2 linked regions of the Hydrogenophaga sp. SL48 genome follow. The protein of the gene in region 1 purifies or fractionates together with the protein of each later gene. This does not show direct contact. Links are inferred from orthologs where the notes say so. Each region holds a gene or a part of one and is shown on either strand. Other genes may lie near its edges.

The links.
Region 2: the proteins of IM738_RS17585 (region 1) and IM738_RS13875 purify together in Escherichia coli (affinity purification with mass spectrometry, with the first as the bait; 2 studies listed by BioGRID). This does not show direct contact. The link is inferred for Hydrogenophaga sp. SL48 from one-to-one orthologs.

What each region holds. Positions count from the first base shown.
Region 1 is NZ_CP063400.1:3,710,574-3,714,903, reverse strand. Bases 1,590-4,330 are described here. They hold IM738_RS17585 (DsbC family protein), read right to left. Parts: upstream 3,447-4,330; coding sequence 2,733-3,446; downstream 1,590-2,732. Other genes in these bases: IM738_RS17580 (FAD-dependent monooxygenase), read right to left, coding at 3,492-4,330; IM738_RS17590 (DUF3429 domain-containing protein), read right to left, coding at 2,239-2,715; IM738_RS17595 (M61 family metallopeptidase), read right to left, coding at 1,590-2,242. Also shown: IM738_RS17600 (hypothetical protein), read left to right, coding at 1-245; more of IM738_RS17595, read right to left, coding at 392-1,589. UniProt on the Escherichia coli protein: Acts as a disulfide isomerase, interacting with incorrectly folded proteins to correct non-native disulfide bonds.
Region 2 is NZ_CP063400.1:2,931,043-2,939,484, forward strand. Bases 3,297-5,993 are described here. They hold IM738_RS13875 (FKBP-type peptidyl-prolyl cis-trans isomerase), read left to right. Parts: upstream 3,297-4,255; coding sequence 4,256-4,732; downstream 4,733-5,993. Other genes in these bases: yjgA (ribosome biogenesis factor YjgA), read left to right, coding at 3,297-3,543; mog (molybdopterin adenylyltransferase), read left to right, coding at 3,547-4,131; IM738_RS13880 (chorismate-binding protein), read left to right, coding at 4,759-5,993. In the rest of the region: IM738_RS13850 (ABC transporter substrate-binding protein), read left to right, coding at 1-329; IM738_RS13855 (DMT family transporter), read right to left, coding at 358-1,245; metalloprotease PmbA, read right to left, coding at 1,383-2,810; more of yjgA, read left to right, coding at 2,884-3,296; more of IM738_RS13880, read left to right, coding at 5,994-6,600; cysE (serine O-acetyltransferase), read right to left, coding at 6,582-7,352; IM738_RS13890 (RNA methyltransferase), read right to left, coding at 7,384-8,136; IM738_RS13895 (inositol monophosphatase family protein), read left to right, coding at 8,369-8,442. UniProt on the Escherichia coli protein: Folding helper with both chaperone and peptidyl-prolyl cis-trans isomerase (PPIase) activities. Chaperone activity prevents aggregation of unfolded or partially folded proteins and promotes their correct folding.

The sequences.
Region 1 (4,330 bases):
CCGCGGCTCCCGTGGTCTCACCGCCCCTCTCCTTTGCCGACGCCCGTCGGCTTGTGGTGCGCTTCATCAACGACCAGGTGGGGCCCCCGGGCGAAGCGCTGGCCATCCGCGTCGAAGCGTGCAAGACCGCGGTCGAGTTGCGCGACCAGTTGCCGCGCATCCGGGAGGGTCTGAAAAACCACCGCAGCGCCGCCACGGTGCAGCGTTTTGACGCGGACGTGGTGCCGCGCCTGCCCACCCACTGACGTGGATGCCCCCCGCAGCGCCTCGCGCTACCCCCAGGGGGCGTCACCACCGTCCGGCAGAGCCGGCCCGGCGCTGCCCTGGGCTGCACGGGTTCTGGCGTCGGACAGGCTTCCAGGCCTCACTGGAACAGTGAGCGTGGCCGTGCTCACGGCGTCGCAGTAGCGGTCTTCGCCAGCCACCGGGCCAGCCGCGGAGCATCGCCCACCGACAGGCGCACGGCCTGTTCCTCGCCGGGCCATGTCAGCGGACAGCGCAGCAGGCGCCCGTCTCGCGAGATCAGGGCGGTGAGCTGGGTGCGCTGACCGCGCAGCATCGCCACCTCGTCGAGACGGCGCACGCGCCAGGCTTCCACTTCGCCGCCGCGCCGGGTGGGCGCGAACTCGATGCCCAGCCACTCGTCACCCGCGGCCATGCCGGCCGCTTCGGCGGCACCACCGCGCAACACGTTCTTGAGCACCAGCCCGCCGTTTTCTGACACCCGCAGGCCCAGGCGCTGCGCGAGCGGGGTCTTTTCCTGGTGCACCTTGGCACCCTGTTGCTCCAGCAGGCGGGTCAGCGGCAGGGCGTCGGTGCCGTGCACCCAGTCGCTCAGCTCGGTCGCGAAGCTGCGGCCTCCCAGGCGTTTGAGCACCGTGGACACGTCGGCTTCGCGCATGGGGCCGCCCCCGGTGCGTTGCCAGAGCGCGCGCATCACGTCGTCGAGCGAATGCCGGCCCTCGGTGCGCAGCGTCAGGTCGAAGCACATCGCGATCAGCGCACCCTTGGTGTAGTAGCTGACCGTGGCGTTGGGCGTGTTCTCGCCGATGCGGTAGTACTTGGTCCAGGCGTCGAAGCTGGCCTGGGCCGCGCTCTGCACCAGGCGGCCGGGGCTCTGCTGCACCTGGTTGATGGTCTTGCTCACCAGCTGCAGGTAACAGGTGTCGTCGATCAGGCCGGCGCGGCGCAGGAACAGGTCGTCGTAGTAGCTGGTGAATCCCTCGAAGAACCAGAGCAGCTCGGTGTGGTTTTCGCGCGTGTAGTCGTGGCGCTTGAACTCCGCCGGGCGCAGGCGCTTGACGTTCCAGGTGTGGAAGTACTCGTGGCTGATCAGGCCCAGCAGGGTGGTGTAGCCGTCGGTGGCCTTCAGGGCGGGCGGTTTGTCCGGGCTGTCGGTCAGTTTCGGCAGGTCGCTGCGCTGCGCGATGAGGGCCGTGGAGTTGCGGTGCTCCAGACCGCCGTAGCCGTCGGCGCTGGCGTGCAGCATGAAGAGGTAGTCGGCAAATGGCGGGGCGCCGTCGCCGTGCCAGAAGCGGATCTGTTCTTCGCAGATGCGGCGCGTGTCGTCCAGCAGGCGCTGGCCGTCGAACCAGGGGCCCGCGCCACTGACCACGAAACGGTGCGGCACGCCGCAGGCCACGAACCCGCCGTGCCAGTGGCTGCCCATCTCGACCGGCGCATCGGCGAGTTCGTCGTAGTCGTTGGCGATGTAGCGGCCGAAACCCTGCGCATCCACCTGCTCGGCGCGCAAACCGGTGGCGATGTGCCAGCCGGCGGGCGCCTGCCCGGGCGCGATGTCCAGGGCGCAGGGCTCGTCTTCCCGGCCCGGCACCATCAGGCACAGGCTGGTGGCGTTGAAAAAACCGCGCGTGCCGTCGAGGAAGGCGGTGCGCACCGAGGCGTCGAAGGCGTAGATCTCGCAGCGCACGGTCAGCGTCTGCGGGCCGCCGGTGTCGCCCTGGGTTTCAATCTCCCAGCGGTGTTTGTCCAGCTGGCGCGCGTGCAGCGTCTCACCCCCCTGGCTCGCGGTCAGCCGCTGCAGGTGTTGTGAAAACTCGCGCACCAGGTAGCTGCCCGGAATCCACACCGGCAGGGCCACCCGCTGTTTCGCGGCGGGGTGGTCGATCTCCAGCGTGACCGCGAACAGGTGCGCCTGGAGGCTCAGCACCTCGACGCGGTAGCGCAGCGCGGTCTCGGCGGCGGCGCGGCGACGTGCCGTCTTGCGGGGGGGCGTGCTCACAGTGCCCCCGCGCCGATGAAGCAGCACAGCGCCGCGATGGCCGAGAGGCGGAAGCGCAGCGTGAGCCAGGCCTGCAGGCCGGCCCGGGCGTAGAGCGTGCGGTCGACGAGGTAACAGAGGACGAGCACGAAACCCAGCCAGGCCAGCCCCGCAAAAGCCGGCATCAGCAGGCCGGGCCAGGCCAGCAGCGAGGGCACGAAGCCCCAGAGGAAGTGGTTGCGCTGGCGGTGGTGCGGCGTGTCGCCGCGCGCGGCGGCGACGTGGCCCGCCATCCAGCCGATGCCCCAGTGAATGCCGCCGAGGAACGAGACGATGAGCGCGGCGTAGGCCGCCAGCGCCATGGACACCCAGGGCAGCAGGTCGGCGTTCACCAGCCAGAGCAGGGCGGCGAGCAGCGCGAAGGGAATCAGGCCAGCGTGACCCAGCGTGGTGGCGAGGGCGGTGTCGTCGGGATCGTGCAGGGCGGTCGTCATCGGGCGGCGGGTGCGGTTCAGGGCTTGGCTTCGGCCAGCAGCTTCTCGATGCGGGCGGCGTCCACCGCGCCCGGCACGCGCGTGCCGTTGGCGAAGATCAGGGTCGGGGTGCCGGTGATGCGGGACTTCTTGCCGAACTCGAAGTTGCGGGCCACGGCGGAGGTGTCGCAGGTCGCGGCGGGCGGGGTGACGTCCTTGACCATCCAGTCGAGGAAGGCCTTGCCCTTGTCTTTGGCGCACCAGATGTTGCGCGACTTGTCGGCCGAGTCCTGGCTCAGGATCGGGTAGAGGAACACGTGCACCGTGATGTTGTCGATTTTGGCCAGGTCGCGCTCGAAGCGCTTGCAGTAGCCGCAGTTGGGGTCTTCGAACACCGCCAGCTTGCGCTTGCCGTTGCCGCGCACGATGGTGAACGCGTCCTTCATCGGCAGGTCCTTGAAGTCGATCTCGGTCAGCTTCGCGAGCCGCTTTTCCGTCAGGTCTTCCTGGGCCTTGGTGTCGATCAGGTTGCCCTGGATCAGGAAGTTGCCGGCGGCGTCGGTGTAGAAGATTTCGCTCTGGTTGATGCGCACCTCGTACAGGCCGTCCATCGGCGTCTTGCTGATCTCGTCGATGGCCGGCAGCTTGGGCAGGCGCTCGGTGAGGTTCTTGCGGATGGTGGCTTCCTGGGCGGCAGCGCCGAGAGCCAGGGTGGTGAGCAGCGCCACCAGGGAGGTTTTGAAGAGGTTCATGTTGACGCCCGAGGCGCGAAAGTTGAAAAAAGCCCAGCGGGCGGATCAGCCCGCCTGCCCCATGGCCTGGCGGGCCAGCCAGTGTTTCAGCGGTCCCAGGCGGTCCACACCGCTCATGCCCCAGTTGCGCAGCGCCTGGACGCGCGTGTCGGCCTGACCGAACAGGCCGAACAGGCCGTCGGTCAGCCAGCCCATGGCGCCGACCTCGGCCTGCCGCGCGCGCTCGTAGCGCCGCAGCAGCTTCAGGTCGCCCAACTCGCGCCAGTACTCCCGCTCGTGGATCACCCGGGCCAGCTCGGCCACGTCGGCCAGGCCGACGTTGAGGCCTTGCCCGGCCAGCGGGTGCATGGCGTGGGCCGCGTCACCGGCCAGCGCCACGCTGCCCTGCGGCGTGCGCGCGATCCAGCGGCGGGCGCGAGACAGTTCCAGGGGCCAGGCCTGGGCCGGCCCCTGCAGCTGCATCTCGCCCAGCGCCTGACCGCAACGGGTCTGCACCGCGTCGGCCAGCGCTTGGGCGTCGGCCGCGAGCCAGGTGTCGGCCTGCTGAACAGGGACAGACCAGACCAGCGCCACAGAGTTCCCCGTGTCCCCTTCCAGCGGCAGCAGCGCCATGATCTCGCCCTGCGAAAACCACTGCCGCGCGACGCCGCCGTGGGGCTGGGCGCAGCGCAGGCGCGCCGCGATGGCTTTGTGCGGGTAGGGCTTGACCTCGAACTCCAGGCCGAGCTCGTCGCGGGTGCTGCTGCGTTTGCCTTCGCAGACCACCGTCAGGGCTGCGGGAACGGGTTCGGTCAGGCATTCGACCGAGCCCTGGAAGCGCACCGCGTTGGCCAGGCGGCGCTCCAGCGCCGGCACGTCCACGATCCACGACAGGGCTTCGCTGC
Region 2 (8,442 bases), 780 kb from region 1 along the record:
TTCTCAGCGCGTACTCGCGCAAGTTCAAGCAAAAGATCGCCGTGCCGATGGCGGCCGCCCAGGCCTACGACAGCACCTACCTGCTGACCTACGCGCTGTTCGGCATCCGGGACGGCAAGTTCACTGGCCCGGCCGTCAAGGGGGCACTGGAAAACATCCCGCGCGTGTACTACGGGGTGGTCGCGACCTACGACAAGCCTTTCAGCCTGGACGACAAGGACGCCGTCACACCCAACATGCTGGTGATGGGCAAGGTGCGCAGCGGCTCGGTGACCTTCGCCTACCCGGAGGACGCGAAACGCAACCTGTTCGTGCAGCGGAAGAAATAGGGCCCCCACACTCCGCCGCTGCGACCGCTCAACCCAGGATCAAGGCCGTGCCCGCCACGGCCAGCGCGGCGCCGAGCCACGCGCCCGTCGCCGGCCGGCGGCGGTACACCAGCCACAGCAAGGGCAGGATCAGTACCGGCGTGACCGAGGACATGACGGCCACCAGGCCGGCCTGACCGTCGCGCAGCGCGATCAGGATCAGGGTCATGCCCAGCGCCATGGCCACGGCCGCACTCATGAAGATCAGGAAGGCGTCCTGCCGCCGCAAAGGCGCTTGCGCCCGCGCACCCGACCAACCCGACGCGAACAGCAGCGTGTGCGCCCCCAGGGCCAGGCTCATGCGCGTGGCAGATGCCGCCACCGGATCGACGCCGGTGACCATGAGCGGCTTGATCATCAAGGTGCCCAGCGACTGGCACAGCGCCGAGAGCAGCCCCAGCCCCACCCCGATGGCCAGCGGCCCGCGCGTCTGCTCCCAGGCGTGGGTTTCATCGCCGCGCTTGCCCCAGGCCACGGCCACCATCACGCCCCCGACCAGCAGGCCGCTGCCCAGCAAGGCCCAGCCCCACACGGTCTCGCCCAGCCAGGCCCAGGCCAGCACACAGGAGAACAGCGCGTGGGTGGCGTACAGCACGCCCGAGCGCCGTGGCCCGAGCCGGTTCATGCAGGAGAACAGCGCCGTGTCACCGATGAAGATGCCGACCACGCCCGAGAGCCCCAGCAGGGCGACGGTGGCCATGTCCAGGCTGCGCCAGCCGCCACTGGCCAGCGCCAGGCCCCAGAGGATCAGCGAGGCAAACACCATGCGCCAGCGGCTGAACGCGAACGCGCCCAGGCGCTGGGCGGGTGGCGCGGAGAACAGGCTGGAGACGGCCCAGCAGGCGGCCGCCAGCAGCGCCAGGGCTTCGGGACGCATGACCAAGGAACCGAATCAACGGAACAGGGCCGCCGCCGGGCCGCTCCCAAGGCGGCACAGCCCCCTCGGGGGGCAGCGACCCGCGCAGCGGCGGAGCCCCGGCCTGCGCCCGGGAGGCGCGGGACGCTTGGGGGCTTTCAACTTCCCGCCACCTTCATCTTGTTGATGAGGATCGAGCCCACGGTCTTGGCGCCGTAGTTGTAGGCGTCGGCGCCCACGGCCTCGATGCCCTGGAACATGTCCTTGAGGTTGCCCGCGATGGTGATCTCGTGCACCGGGTAGGCGATCACGCCGTTTTCCACCCAGTAGCCCGAGGCGCCGCGCGAGTAGTCGCCGGTCACGTAGTTCACGCCCTGCCCCATCAGCTCGGTGACGAACAGGCCACGACCGAGCTTCTGCAGCATGGCCTTGAGGTCGTCGCCGGGCTGGGTCAGGCGGCTGGTGAGCGTGAGGTTGTGCGAGCCACCTGCGTTGCCCGTGGTGCGCATGCCGAGCTTGCGCGCCGAGTAGGTGGAGAGAAAGTAGCCCAGCACCTTGCCCGCGCTCAGCACCTTGCGTTTGACGGTGCGCACGCCTTCGTCGTCAAACGGCGAGCTGCCCTTGCCGTTGATCACATGGGGGTCTTCGACGATGTCGAGGTGTTTCGCCATCACCCGCTTGCCGAGGCTGTTGTTCAGGAAGGTGGTCTTGCGGTACAGCGCACCGCCGCTGGTGGCCTGCACGTAGGCGCCCAGCAGGCCGGCGGCCAGCGGCGACTCGAACAGCACCGGGCATTCGGTGGTGGCGATCTTGCGGCCGTTCAGGCGCGCGAGCGTGCGCTCGGCGGCGTAGCGGCCCACCGCTTCGGGGGTGGCGAGGTCGTCGGGCGAACGCATCGAGCTGTACCAGTGGTCGCGCTGCATGTTCGCGCCCTTGCCGGCGATCGGCGCCACCGACAGGCTGTGGCGCGAGCTGGCGTAGCCGCCGCTGAAGATGCCGGGTTTGCCGCGTTCGCCGCCGCGCATGTGGGCGGTGAAAAAGTGCGACTGCTGGGCCGACACGCCCGCGCCTTCGCTGTTGCTGATCTTCTTGCTGGTGGCGAAGGCCGCGGCCTCGCAGGCCAGCGCGATGCGCAGCGCCTCTTCGGAGTCGATCGCCCAGGGGTGGAAGAGGTCGAGGTCGGGGTAACTGTCGGCGATGTCTTCGGGGTCGGGCAGACCGGCCACCGGGTCTTCGGCGGTGAAGCGGGCGATGTCGTAGGCCGCCTGCACCGTCTGGCGCACGGCAGCGGGTGAAAAATCGGAGGTGGAGGCGTTGCCGCGCTTCTGCCCCAGGTACACCGTCACGCCGAGCGACTTGTCGCGGTTGCGCTCCACGTTCTCCAGCTCACCCTTGCGCACCGACACGCTCAGGCCGGCGCCTTCGGACACCTCGGCCCCGGCGTCGGTGGCGCCCAGCTTTTTGGCATGGCCCAGCGCGAGGTCCACCAGCTCCTCGAACTGGCTGCGTGCGTACTGGAAACCGGCGAGCGGCTGGCTGGCGGTGGAGGAAGGGGCTTGGGACGGGGTGTTGGGGGCTTTTTTCATGTCGACGGCTATGATACTTGCCGCCCCCCTCTGGCTGCTGCAGGCCCTGCACAAGCCCATTTGAAGAAACCCGATGTCCCGCAAACCCACCAAAGGCTACTTCGTCCGTGGCCAGTTCGTTGCCGAGGGCAGCGAGCTCGACCTGGAACTCAAGCGCGAGCTCAAGGGTTCGGTCGACATGAGCAAGACCGACCTGAAAAAAGAGAGCGACCGCCTCCAATTGCTCGGCGAAAACCTGCTCACGCTCAACGCCAGTCTCATGACGCGCCTGATCGAGACGCATGGCCTGTCCGAGAAGCTGATCGATGCCGTGGCCGACGCCAAGCGCATCACCAACTTCGAAGGCCGGCGCCGCCAGATGCAGTTCATCGGCAAGCTCATGCGCAAGCTGGATGACGGCGTCATCAGCGCCATCGAAGCCGCGCTCGAAGAACAGCGCAAGCCCTCGGCCCAGGCCACGCTGGCGCTGCACCAGGCCGAACAGTGGCGCGACAAGCTGATCGCCGACGACGACGCGCTCACGCGCTGGCTGGAACAGGACCCGGCCGCCGACGTGCAGCACCTGCGCGCCCTGATCCGCCAGGCGCGCAAGGACGCGCAGGCCGTGACGGAGCGCCCGGGCGAGGCCCTGCGCCACGGCAAGGCCTACCGCGAGATCTTCCAGATCGTGCGCACCGCGCTCACGCCCAACGACGCATCGGCAGACGACGCCGAAGAACCGCAGGAGGACTGAGCCGTGACCGATACCCTCACCCCCGCGCCGGTGCGCATCGGCATCGTCTCCATCAGCGACCGCGCCAGCAGCGGTGTCTACGAAGACAAGGGCCTGCCGGCGCTGCAGGACTGGCTCACGCGCGCGCTGAAAAACCCCATCACCTTCGAGCCGCGCCTGATCCCCGACGAGCAGGCGAAGATCAGCGAGACCCTGATTCAGCTGGTGGACGCCGGCTGCGCGCTGGTGCTCACCACCGGCGGCACCGGTCCGGCCAAACGCGACGTGACGCCCGAGGCCACGCTGGCCGTGGCCCACAAGGAGATGCCCGGTTTTGGCGAACAGATGCGCCAGATCAGCCTGGCCTTCGTGCCCACCGCCATCCTCTCGCGCCAGGTGGCGGTGATCCGCGACCAGAGCCTGATCATCAACCTGCCGGGGCAGCCCAAGGCGATCGCCGAAACGCTGGAAGGCCTGAAGAACCCGGACGGCAGCCAGAAGGTCAACGGGATCTTCACGGCCGTGCCCTACTGCATCGACCTGATCGAAGGGCCTTACCTCGAAACCAACGATCAGGTCTGCAAGGCCTGGCGACCGAAACAAAAGTAGCCCCCCTGCGCCGCTTCGCGTCTTCCCCCCGGTGGGGGGACGCACCTGGTGGCCCGTCCTGAGCTTGTCGAAGGGCGGTTCCACGGGTGCCCACGAAGAAGGCATTTCACTCCGAGAGTTCCTCATGAAAATCACCAAAGACACCATCGTCACCATCACCTTCCGCGCCACCGATGCGCGGGGCAAGTTGCTGGAGGACGGCAAGGAGCCGCGCGCTTACCTGCACGGCGGCTACAACAACACGCTGCCGGGCATCGAGAAGGCCCTGGAAGGTCAGGAGAAGGGCTTCGCCGCCACCCTGGCGCTGCCGCCCGAAGACGCATTTGGCGTGCGCGACGAGAGCCTGGCCACCAGCATCCCCAAGAGCGAGTTCCCGCCCGGCGTGAAGGTCGGTGGCCAGCTGCAAGGGGTGGACGACCAGGGGCGCCAGCAGGTGTTCACGGTCATGAAGATCAAGGGTGACACGGTGCTGCTCGACGGCAACCACCCGCTGGCCGGGCAGACGCTGCACTTCGCGGTCAAGGTGGTGGACGTGCAGCCGGCGTCGGCCGAAGAGGTGGCCCACGGCCACGCGCACGGTGCCCACGGGCACCACCACTGAACGTCGCCGGACGGTAGCGCTCGACCTTGCGGGCCCTCATCGATTTCCCCGACACCGCCCCTCAGGCGGTGCCCGGTGGCCGGCTTTGCGCCAGCTTCGGCGACCCCATCGAGGTGATCGAGGCCTGGGCCATGGCCGAGGTGCTGCCCGCCCTGGAGCGGGTTCAGGCCCAGGCGGAGGCGGGCCGCTGGTGCATCGGCGGCCTGTCCTACGAGGCCGCGCCGGCCTTCGACACCGCGCTGCCCGCGCACGCGCCCGACCCAGGTTGGCCCCTGGTGTGGTTCGGGGTGTACGAGGCCCCGCTGGCCAGCCCCACCCCCTTGTCAGAAACACGGGGGACCGCGCACTGGACCCTACCCGAGTCCCGCGCCCACTACCTGAAGCAGGTGGAACGGGCGCAGCAGGCCATGGCCGCGGGCGAGGCCTACCAGATCAACCTGACCACGGCCCTGACGGGCACGCTCACCGGCGAGCCATCGGCCTGGATGCGCGCGCTGCGTGAGCGCCAACCCGAGGGCTACCTGCTGTGGCTGGACGGCGGGCAGCGCCACGTGCTGAGCGCTTCGCCCGAGCTGTTCTTCGACTGGCAACCCGATCCGCTGGGTGGCCGCTTGCAATGCCGCCCGATGAAAGGCACCGCCGGCCGGGAGGCCGACCCGGCCCTGGACGCCGCTGCCCGCGAGCGCCTGCTGGCCAGCGCCAAGGAGCGTGCCGAAAACGTCATGATCGTGGACCTGCTGCGCAACGACCTGAACCGCATCGCGCGGCCGGGCACCGTGCGAGTGGACCGGTTGATGGAGGCCGAGGCCTGGCCCTCGGTCTGGCAAATGACCTCCAGCCTCTCGGCCCAGGCCCGCGCGGGCACCACGCTCACCGAGGTGTTCCGCGCCCTCTTCCCTTGCGGCAGCATCACCGGCGCCCCCAAGCGGCAGGCCATGCGCTGGATTCAGCGCCTGGAGTCGGGCGCCCGGGGCCTCTATTGCGGCGCGCTGGGCGTGGTCCGTCCGGGCGGGCACGCCAGCTTCAATGTGCCGATCCGCACCCTGACCCTGCAGCGCACAGACACCACCACCGAATGGCAGGCCCGGTACGGCGTGGGCAGCGGGTTGACCGTCTGCGCCGATCCGGCGGCCGAATGGGAAGAACTGATGACCAAGAGCCACCTGCTTCACCGGGTCAGCGAACCCTTCAGCCTGTTGGAAACACTGCGCCTGGAAGACGGCACCTACTGGCTGCTGGAGCGCCACCTGCAGCGGCTGCAGGACAGCGCCCGCCATTTTGGCCACCCCTGCGATCTGCCGGCGTTGCGCGAACGCCTTGCACGGCTGGCCGCGGGACATGCGCAAGGCCTGTGGCGCGTGCGCCTGACCCTGGACGCCCGGGGCGGGATCGATGTGCAGGCTTTCCCCATGACCGAGACCGCCCAGCCGGTGCGCGTGGCGCTGGCCCCCGCCCCCCTGCCCACCAGCGGCGCACTGAAGGAATTCATCCGGTACAAGACCACGCGGCGCGCGCACTACGAGGCGCTGGCCCCCACCGACCCCGGCGTCTTCGACCACCTGCTGCTCAACGAACGCGGCGAGATCACCGAATTCACCCGAGGCAACGTGGCGGTCCGGCTGGATGGGGTCTGGCTCACCCCCGCACTGTCCAGCGGGCTGCTGGCAGGCACCTACCGGGCCGAGCTGCTGGCCGAAGGACGCCTGCGCGAAGCGGTGCTCACCACCGGTGATCTCGCACGAGCTCAGGGCCTGGCCTTCTACAACGGCCTGAGGGGATGGCTGTCAGCGGAGATGACGCACGCCGGGCATGCGCCACGGGGCAACGCCGCGTCGCTGCCCGACTGCGGTCACTTGCCCACCAGCTGATTCAGCTTCTCGGCCTCGAAGCATTCGCTGCGCGCCGCGTCCGACGGCACGCAGTCGCCCTTCTGCTGCTTCGAGAGGGTTTCAACCGCCTGCCACAGCAGCGTGATCTGATGATCCTGGCCGGCAGCGCTGTCGATCAGGCCGCGCATGGCCTGCGACAGTGGGTCGTCTTCCTGCGTGATGCCGTAGGCCTGGAACTTCGGGTTCGCCTCGGTCACGTCGGCGCTCTCGCCAGACTTGCTCGGGATGATGCGGGCCGGGATGCCCACCGCCGTGGCGCCCGGGGGCACCGGCTTGATCACCACCGCGTTGCTGCCGATCTTGGCGCCGTCGCCCACCACGAAGCCCCCCAGCACCTTGGCACCCGCGCTCACCACCACGTTCTTGCCCAGCGTGGGGTGGCGTTTGGTGCCTTTGTAGAGCGAGGTGCCGCCCAGCGTGACGCCCTGGTAGATCGTGCAGCCGTCGCCGATTTCGGCCGTCTCGCCCACCACCACGCCCATGGCGTGATCGAAGAACACGCGGTCGCCCACCTTGGCACCGGGGTGGATTTCGATGCCGGTCAGCCAGCGCGCGACGTGCGAGATGAACCGCCCCGGCCACTTGAGGCCGTTCGTCCAGCACCAGTGCGCCGGGCGGTGCAGCCAGACGGCGTGCAGGCCCGGGTAGCAGGTGATGACCTCCCAGGTGCTGCGGGCCGCGGGGTCGCGATCGAGGACGCACTGGATGTCGGAACGGATGCGGGCGAACATGGGGTCTTGTTGTTGGAATCGGGCAGTCAGTCTATCGCTTCGCCTGCGCGGCGGTTTGCAGCATGGCCTTGGCGACACCACGCAGGATGTGGATTTCTTCTTCGGTCGGTGCGGCACGGTTGAACAGCTGGTTCAGGCGCGGCATGAGTTTCTTGGGCGCCTCCGGGTCGAGAAAGTCCACCGCCACCAGCGCCTGCTCCAGGTGCTGCAGCATGCCGGCCAGCGCTTTCGCATCGGCCAGCGGGCGCTCGGGTGTGCTGGCGGGCGGCAAGGCGTAGCCCCCCAGCGCCTGGCGCCAGTCGTAGGCGATCAGCTGCACGGCGGCGGCCAGGTTGAGCGAACCGAACGATGGATCGGTGGGGATGGAGAGGCAGCTGTGGCAGCGGTACACGTCTTCGTTGCGCATGCCGAAGCGCTCGGAGCCGAACAGGAAGGCCACGCCACCGGGGCGGGTGGGCGCAGGCGTTTCGGGTGTGCCCAGCAGCGCAGCAAAGTGCTCGCGCGGTTGCCGCGTGGGCGGGCCGAAGTCGCGTGGCGTCATGGCCGTGGCGCACAGGTGTTCGATGCCGTCAAGCGCCTCGTCCAGCGTGTCCACGATGCGCGCCTTGTCCAGCACGTCGTTGGCGCCGCTGGCGCGCTGGATGGTTTCTTCGCGCCGCAACACGTTGGCCCAGCGCGGCGCCACCAGCACCAGGTCGTCAAAGCCCATCACCTTCATGGCGCGCGCGGTACCGCCCACGTTGCCGGCGTGGCTGGTCTGGATCAGGATGAATCTCGTCTTCATTTGGAATCCCCCCGCGCCGCTTCGCGTCACCCCCCAGGGGGGCCACACCAGCAGCCTGGCAAAGCCAGCTCTGCGGTGTGTGCTGGGTGGGGCACTTGCTCCGGTGAGGTGTTTGGTGTGTTGAAACGGTAAAATCCCCGATTGTCGCCGCCCCGCATCGCCTGGGGTCCAGCCTTCCCGCTCTTCCACTGTCACGCTCGCAGCCCCGCTGCGGCGCAAAGGCTCACAACTTATGTCGTCCACACTCCACCCCATGCTCAACGTGGCCATCAAGGCCGCCCGTACCGCCGGTACCATCATCAACCG